2 regions of the Hahella chejuensis KCTC 2396 genome follow, and region 2 is predicted to be linked to the other one. Evidence: predicted binding sites of a transcription regulator. Region 2 holds the regulator's gene; the other holds the start of a gene.
The links. Region 2 encodes LexA, which represses DNA repair genes until DNA is damaged. Its sites were predicted from a motif close to TACTGTNTANNTANACAGTA; they were not measured.

Region 1: the regulator LexA is predicted to act here: its motif matches at 1,363-1,382, upstream of imuA (translesion DNA synthesis-associated protein ImuA).

Annotation. Positions count from the first base shown of each region.
Region 1 covers NC_007645.1:2,268,101-2,271,522, reverse strand. The annotation lists gene HCH_RS10050 (insulinase family protein) at 1-698, shown strand, start outside; gene HCH_RS10045 (GNAT family N-acetyltransferase) at 750-1,238, opposite strand; gene imuA (translesion DNA synthesis-associated protein ImuA) at 1,413-2,105, shown strand; gene HCH_RS10035 (Y-family DNA polymerase) at 2,128-3,422, shown strand, end outside.
Region 2 covers NC_007645.1:2,108,046-2,111,467, forward strand. The annotation lists gene HCH_RS09355 (DUF1329 domain-containing protein) at 1-267, opposite strand, end outside; gene HCH_RS09360 (DUF6586 family protein) at 652-1,110, shown strand; gene HCH_RS09365 (hypothetical protein) at 1,269-1,514, shown strand; gene lexA (transcriptional repressor LexA) at 1,563-2,165, opposite strand; gene HCH_RS09375 (NAD(P)H-dependent oxidoreductase) at 2,418-2,999, shown strand.

The DNA of each region.
Region 1 (3,422 bases), 160 kb from region 2:
AAGGCGTCACTCGGTTATTCGAGGAGTCCATATTTACAGACTCCGTCTCACTTGTCTATGTACAAGGAAGCTCTGCAAGCTACGAGGAACGCGCCCATTTCAAATTATTAGAGAAAATGCTATCTGAGTCCTTTTTTAAAGAGCTTCGAACAGAAAAACAGCTTGGATACGTCGTTCACGCAACATCAAATAACTATCTTCATATTCCCGGCATGAAATTTAAAATGCAATCACCTGTGTCTGGCCCAGACAAGCTGGAACTGGAAACGCTGAGTTTTATAAAAGGCTTCTTCGATATACTTAAGGACATACAGGAAAAAGATTTCAGCGTCTTTAAAAATACGCTGGTTGCAGAGCTAAATGCAGACAAAGAACTGGAAAATAAAGCTTACGGATACTGGAAAGAAATCAAGAACGGTAGTTTGCACTTTGACGCTTCCAAGCGTATGGCCGATGCGGTGGAAAGCATCAGCAGGGACAACTTCATAAACTGGTATGGACAACGCTTTACAAGTTCAGAAAGTCGCTTGCTATCCATTCTTGTAGAAGGCGACGCTCACAGTATCGACACCCACTGGAAGTCCCAAGTCTCCAGCACAAAGTTACGCTCGCTTGAGAAATTTCAAAACTCTAATCAAAAGTGGGTCTTGGAAACTCCACAGTCCGAAAGCGTTGAGCTAATGCTTAGCAAGCAATAACCTCGGTGAGGCCATAGGACTCAACACCTGTGGCCTTTCCTCGGACAGCAGCTAATCTCCTAACCACTTATACATCACTAGAGCATCCACCAGCCCGAGCTTGGAGTGACGAAATGCTTTCGGAAGACGGCCAGCAATCTCGTACCCCAGCTTTTTCCAGAGATTAACCGCTACCTCATTGGTGGAGACCACGAAGTTATACTGCATGGCTTTATATCCATAGCGCTTCGCCATGGCTTGCGAATGTTCGCATAATGCTGCGGCCACGCCTTTACCGCGAGCAGACTCCGCAACCATGTAGCCACAGTTGCTGACATGAGAGCCCAAACCCAATTGATTTTGCTTCAGGTAATAAGTTCCCAAGACCGTATCGCCTTCAACCGCGACATAGGTTTTCTGCGGCTGTCGCAACCATAATTCATAGGCCTCTTCTTTACTTGTGTCAGGGGCGTAAGCATAAGTTTCTCCCGCGACAACCACAGAGTGAAATATCCGCCAAATCTGCTCAAAATCCGCTTCTAACGCCTCTCTTATTTCCATGAATTCCTCGTCGTTACATGTTTCGCTTTTCCTACAACCGCCTACTTGCAGCAGGACCGATTGGAAGCATAGCGGAATATCCGTGAACGAAAAAAGAGTAGGAATTGTCTATTTTTGACAAAAATACTGATTTTATATACAGTATTTTTATTTCAACTAAATCCTATTCGGGCAATGAGCAAATCAGTGCTAGAGCAAGCCATTAATCGCGGCCAAGTATGGCGGGGAAAGCATTTCTCTTCAGTCCCCATAAAAGGACTGGACACCGGCTTTCCCTCTTTGAATCAGGCATTGGCGGATGGTGGATGGCCAGCGGATGGCGTAACTGAAATAGAATACAGGTCTCTAGGTATGGGAGAAGTCAGCCTTTTATTTCCAGCTTTGGCTCCATTAAGCCATCAAGACCAGTGGATACTGTGGGTGGCGCCGCCTTACCCTCTATATGCTCCTGCTTTAATTAATGGCGGCTTGAGTCTCTACAACAACTTGATAATTCAGCCTCAGTCTCGCAGGGATTTACTCTGGTCAATCGAAGAAAGCCTGAAAAGCTCATCCTCATCCGCGGTCCTGGCGTGGCCGGAAAGCATGCGGCCAGAACACGTACGTCGGCTACAGATTATTGCGACCCAACAGCAAAAGCCGTGCTTCTTGTTTCAGGATAGACAGTACGCGAACTCACCCAGCTCACTGAGAGCTTGTTTAAAGATGCTCCCCCAAGGAGGCTTATGCGTAGAGATCCAAAAACAACGCAGAGGGTGGGCAGCAGCCAAAGTAGCCATAAATCCGCCGCATCCGCTCTCTTTTTTAATTCGGCCCCCATTTCCCTCTGCGGCGGAAAGCGACGCTCATAGGAAAATAGTCAGGTAAGTTCAAAGGCGGCACGTCCCTTATGCGATGGTTATATCTCTACTTCCCACATCTGTACGCAGAAACTTGGAGTCCTGACTTCGGGGAAGCCACTCCCATCGCCCTGATTCAAGAAGGAGGTTCCGTCATTGTGGATGCAAACACAAGTGCGTCACGCTCAGGCGTGGACTCTGGGATGCTCTTAAACACAGCATTCTGCCTATGCCCCGCCTTGCGGGTTCTCCGCATTAAATCGTACAAGCAAACTCAAGCAATCCATCGAACAGCGCAGGTCGCGAGTCGCTTTTCATCTTGGATAAGCCTCGACGAGCCTGATGGTTTGTACTTGGAAGTCGCCTCAATGAAACGCCTGTATACCAATCCCTCACAATTGCGTCAGGCCATTCAACAGGCTTTTTCAACTTTTAAGATTACAGTACTGAGCGCAACAGCCCCTCATCCCAAAGCAGCACACCTCCTTGCACGCTCCGGCATAGAAAGAGACGTTAACGCTGAGAGTTTTTGGCGAACGCTTAAACGCCTGAAATTAGATCGCTTGAATCTGGAGAGCCGGATTGAATATAAACTGCGCAAGGTGGGCCTAAAAAGCATCTATGATATCGCCAAACTTCCAAGCTGCGATCTGGCGTATCGAATCGATGTGGACCTCGCCTTGTATCTCGATCACGCGCTTGGCCGCAAACCTTGGCGACCTTCGCCTTTTTCTCCGCCAAGACATTTCAAAAAGCGGCTGGATCTGGAGCAGGAATTTGAAAGCCTACAGCCTTTACTCTTTTACTTGGCCAAAGTCGTTAAAGAGTTCTGCCTTTTTTTACAGGAACGCTGCCTGACCTGTCAGTCATTGGAAGTTCGCCTTATTCATCGCCATCAAACTCCGACCCAGGAAAACATCAGACTCGCACAGGGAGATAACCGGCCCGAATCGTGGTTATACATACTGAATAAGAGCCTGGAAAGAATAGAGCTGACCGCGCCGGTTATAATGATTGAGCTTTTCGCCTCCCATTTTGAAGCCGCGCCGCAGCAATCAGAGTACTTGTTCGCGCATTTCAACGAGAATATCGCTGCGGAAAAAACGCGCCTACTCAACCGATTGACTGCACGACTAGGCTCCGATCGCGTGCACTTTCTTAACCTAACCACAGACCATAGACCAGAACTGAGAACCCAACAAACGCCCCTGCCCGCGCTTGTAAAATATCCACTCTCCCAAGCCTCGCCACAACCGCTTTGGCTACTGCCTTCGGCATCTCCTGTCGATATTGAGTTCTATAGGCTGCTCTATGGCCCTCTACGCATAGATTCGGGTTGGTGGGA
Region 2 (3,422 bases):
GAAACGTGGAACGTCCGCATCGAAAGGATCGGCATGCCACTTATCTGGATTATAGTTCGCAGGCGGTTGTTTAATGCCTCCATCCCAGGGCGGCACTTCACCTCCTTCGCTACCGGCCCTCTCAGCGCCAAGAGGCGTGAGATCCCGATCCAGACGCGCCGTCTGATCCGGCGGCGCCTTAGCTGGAGCGCTCTGCGCGATTAGTGAAAATACGAGTAATACCAGTGCGTTATTTATATTTTTTTTTGCGTTACGGCTATAAGCCATGTCTTTCTCACTCTCTTTCTGGAAGTAACAGACAGTTCCCTTACTTTCTCTCCCTGGACAAAATTATAGCAGTCTAAAATATTATTCTAGTTTTCTCACTAGCGCCTTTGTTAGCGTTTATGGCGGGTTGCTGCTGAACGTTAACTTGTGTAAGGGGCGAGCTCCGGCATCGGGTGCTAAGCTATGAGAAAGACTCTGCTGATAGTTTGTCGCCATTTTTCGCGGAAACCTGAGTTGGATGAGACAGCAATGGTAGGGAATTTAGGCGCCTGAGCGAATCGGAATTGCGCCTCAGGAATTACTTCGGAGGGGAAATTTTTATTAAAGAACTTATGGTTAAAAACCTATACACTAATAAAAAGCGATTGTTGATGAGCTTAAGGTATGTCTGGAAAGTGGCTGACTTACGTAAATGAAAATCTGTTTTTCGCCAAGCTGCAATTGCAGTGGAAAGATACCTCTTCAACCGTGGCGGAAAGAGAATGCGCAGGGCGTGCGGCTTTGCGTTTTCTTCAACAGGCATATGTCGGTTTCTTGAACGAACTTGCCGAACAACGTCGCATCAAAGTTAAGATCGAGTCGCTCGCTGACTTGGAAGGACAGTTGGAAGTCGAATCGCCAGAAGTTATCAGCATGAAACTGGCGGCGGCCCAACCAGATTCCTGGTTGGCTCAATTATTGAAGCAATATGGGGAAATATCTCGTCCCCGAAAAAATGAAACGCCGCAGGATGAAAATATTATCGCCGCCACGTCAACCGTATCTGCAATGGAGGCGGCGGCAATACTGGAGTTCATGCAGGCGTTTATCAACGAGGTGAGAGAGCACAGTTTTGAGTGGTAGAGGTAAGCTTGAATGAAAGAAACCCTCTCAGGCCTCGACTGATAACAGCTTAGGAAAATGAATGAGGCGCCTGTGGCTAGTTTGCTGACATGTTCGTTCCCAGGTATTGGAACGATGGAAAACATTTCAGTGAGAACTTACGAGTAGGAGATTTGGAAATGGCATCAAGCTTCTTTGAAATTGTTCAACTGCCGAATGGAGACTTCGCTTTGCAACCCATGGGGGGCGGGAGCGAACATTTGGTGAAAATCAGCTTTGGTCAGGAAGCTAAGGCATATCTGGCGGAAAATGATGCGGCTGTCGCACACGCTATGATTAATGCGGCCATTAAGCTGGTAGGAGATATGCGGGAGGAGGCGATTCGTCAGTCAGAGGCGGAAGAAAAACCGAAAACCGTACATTAATGTCACCGACTGCCCATTAGAGGCAGTCGGCGCTTTGTCGGTTCACTGTTAGCGGCGAATAACGCCGACGCCCAGTCCTTCGATGTCCAAAGGCTGTTGCGACAGGTTCACTTCAATGGGTTCAAACTCTTCGTTTTCCGGCAATAAAAGCACTTTGTTTTTCTGACGCTGGAAACGTTTCACCGTCACTTCATCGCCAATGCGCGCAACCACAATTTGACCATTGTGGATATCGGTCGTGCGATGCACCGCCAGTAAATCGCCGTCGAGAATTCCCACGTCCTTCATGCTCATGCCTTTGACACGCAGAAAGTAATCGGCGGAAGGGGTAAAGAAGGACGGGGGCAGCTCACAATATTCTTCAATATTTTCCTGCGCCAGAATGGGATAACCCGCTGCTACCTGACCAACAATCGGAATGCCCTGATTTTGCGTTTCCGACGCCGGCAACCTGATGCCGCGCGAGGCGCCGGGAACCATCTCAATAGCGCCTTTCTTCGCCAGCGCTTTCAGGTGCTCTTCCGCAGCATTAGCGGAGCGAAACCCCAGGCGATTGGAAATTTCCGCCCGGGTAGGTGGATAACCCGTCTCCTCAATATGCTCGCGAATCAGTTGTAAAACCTGTTCCTGGCGCTTGGTTAGCTTAATCACTCCACCCTCCGGCGACCCCAAAAGGTCTGATAAAAATCTGTGTACACTATATGTTTATCCATGTCTGTTTATGTATACAGTAATGGTGTGGGCAAGTAAAGAAAAAATGTCTAAGTAACTGAGGATTAAGATGAAAACTGATATGGCGCGTCGCGGATCAAGCAAAGCTGATGAATATTGATCGACAACAAATGACTATCTTTGTTAATCGAGAAAATATGAATAGCTGACTACACTTTCTGGGAGCAACTTATGGCGTCACGCATTTTGATTATTCAGGGGCATCCTGACCCACAGGGTGGCCGCTTTTGTCATGCTTTGGCTGAAGCATACGCCGAAGGGGCGGAGGCGGCGGGACATGAGGTGCGTAAGTTGGCTGTATCGACAATGAGTTTTCCCTGGTTGCGTTCAAAGCGGGAATTTGAAGAACAGTCTCCGCCGGAGGTGATTATCGCTGCGCAGAAAGAAATCCAGTGGGCTGAATGTCTGTTTATTATTTATCCGCTATGGATGGGGGGCATGCCCGCCGTATTAAAGGCGTTCCTGGAGCAGACATTACGACCAGGCTTTGCGGTAAGTGGGGGAGGTAAGTGGCCCAGGCGGCTACTGAAAGGACGCAGGGCGCGCATAGTCGTGACCATGGGGATGCCTGCGTTTATCTATCGCTGGTTTTATCGCGCTCACAGTTTAAAAAGTCTAAAGCGTAATATCTTGGGTATTTGTGGGGTTTCTCCGATTCAAACGTCGCTGATTGGCGCGGTGGAAGACTCGGACGCCAAGCCCCGAAAACAGTGGCTGGATAGAATGCGCATGTATGGCGGTAAGGCGATGTAGCATTTGGTTTAGCTTGTGCGCTATTGGCTTGGCGGCTTTGATACAATTTGGCGCTTTTATTAGACAGGCCGATTAACTTTATCGGTATATATTCACTGCCCGCGCGGTAACTTTCATACTCTGCGACGTACTCTTTAATCAGGCTGTAAATCTCTTTAGGAATTGCAATGACGCCTGCGAACAGATGGTTTAGAGCCCCTTTGGCGTTGTCTTTTTCACTCTCACTGTCAGCGCGATAACATGGTCGAAGGGCGGCGGGGCTCGTTGACTGACTTTGGTGGGCGCTATGACTCGGCGTGAAACGAACTTTTCAATATCTACGATAAAGGCCATGACAATGACGCCTTCATCGACCGGCGTTTTCTATGAGGGCGATCCTTTTGATTATTAACATGGCAATGATATTGGCATGTTAATGATCAG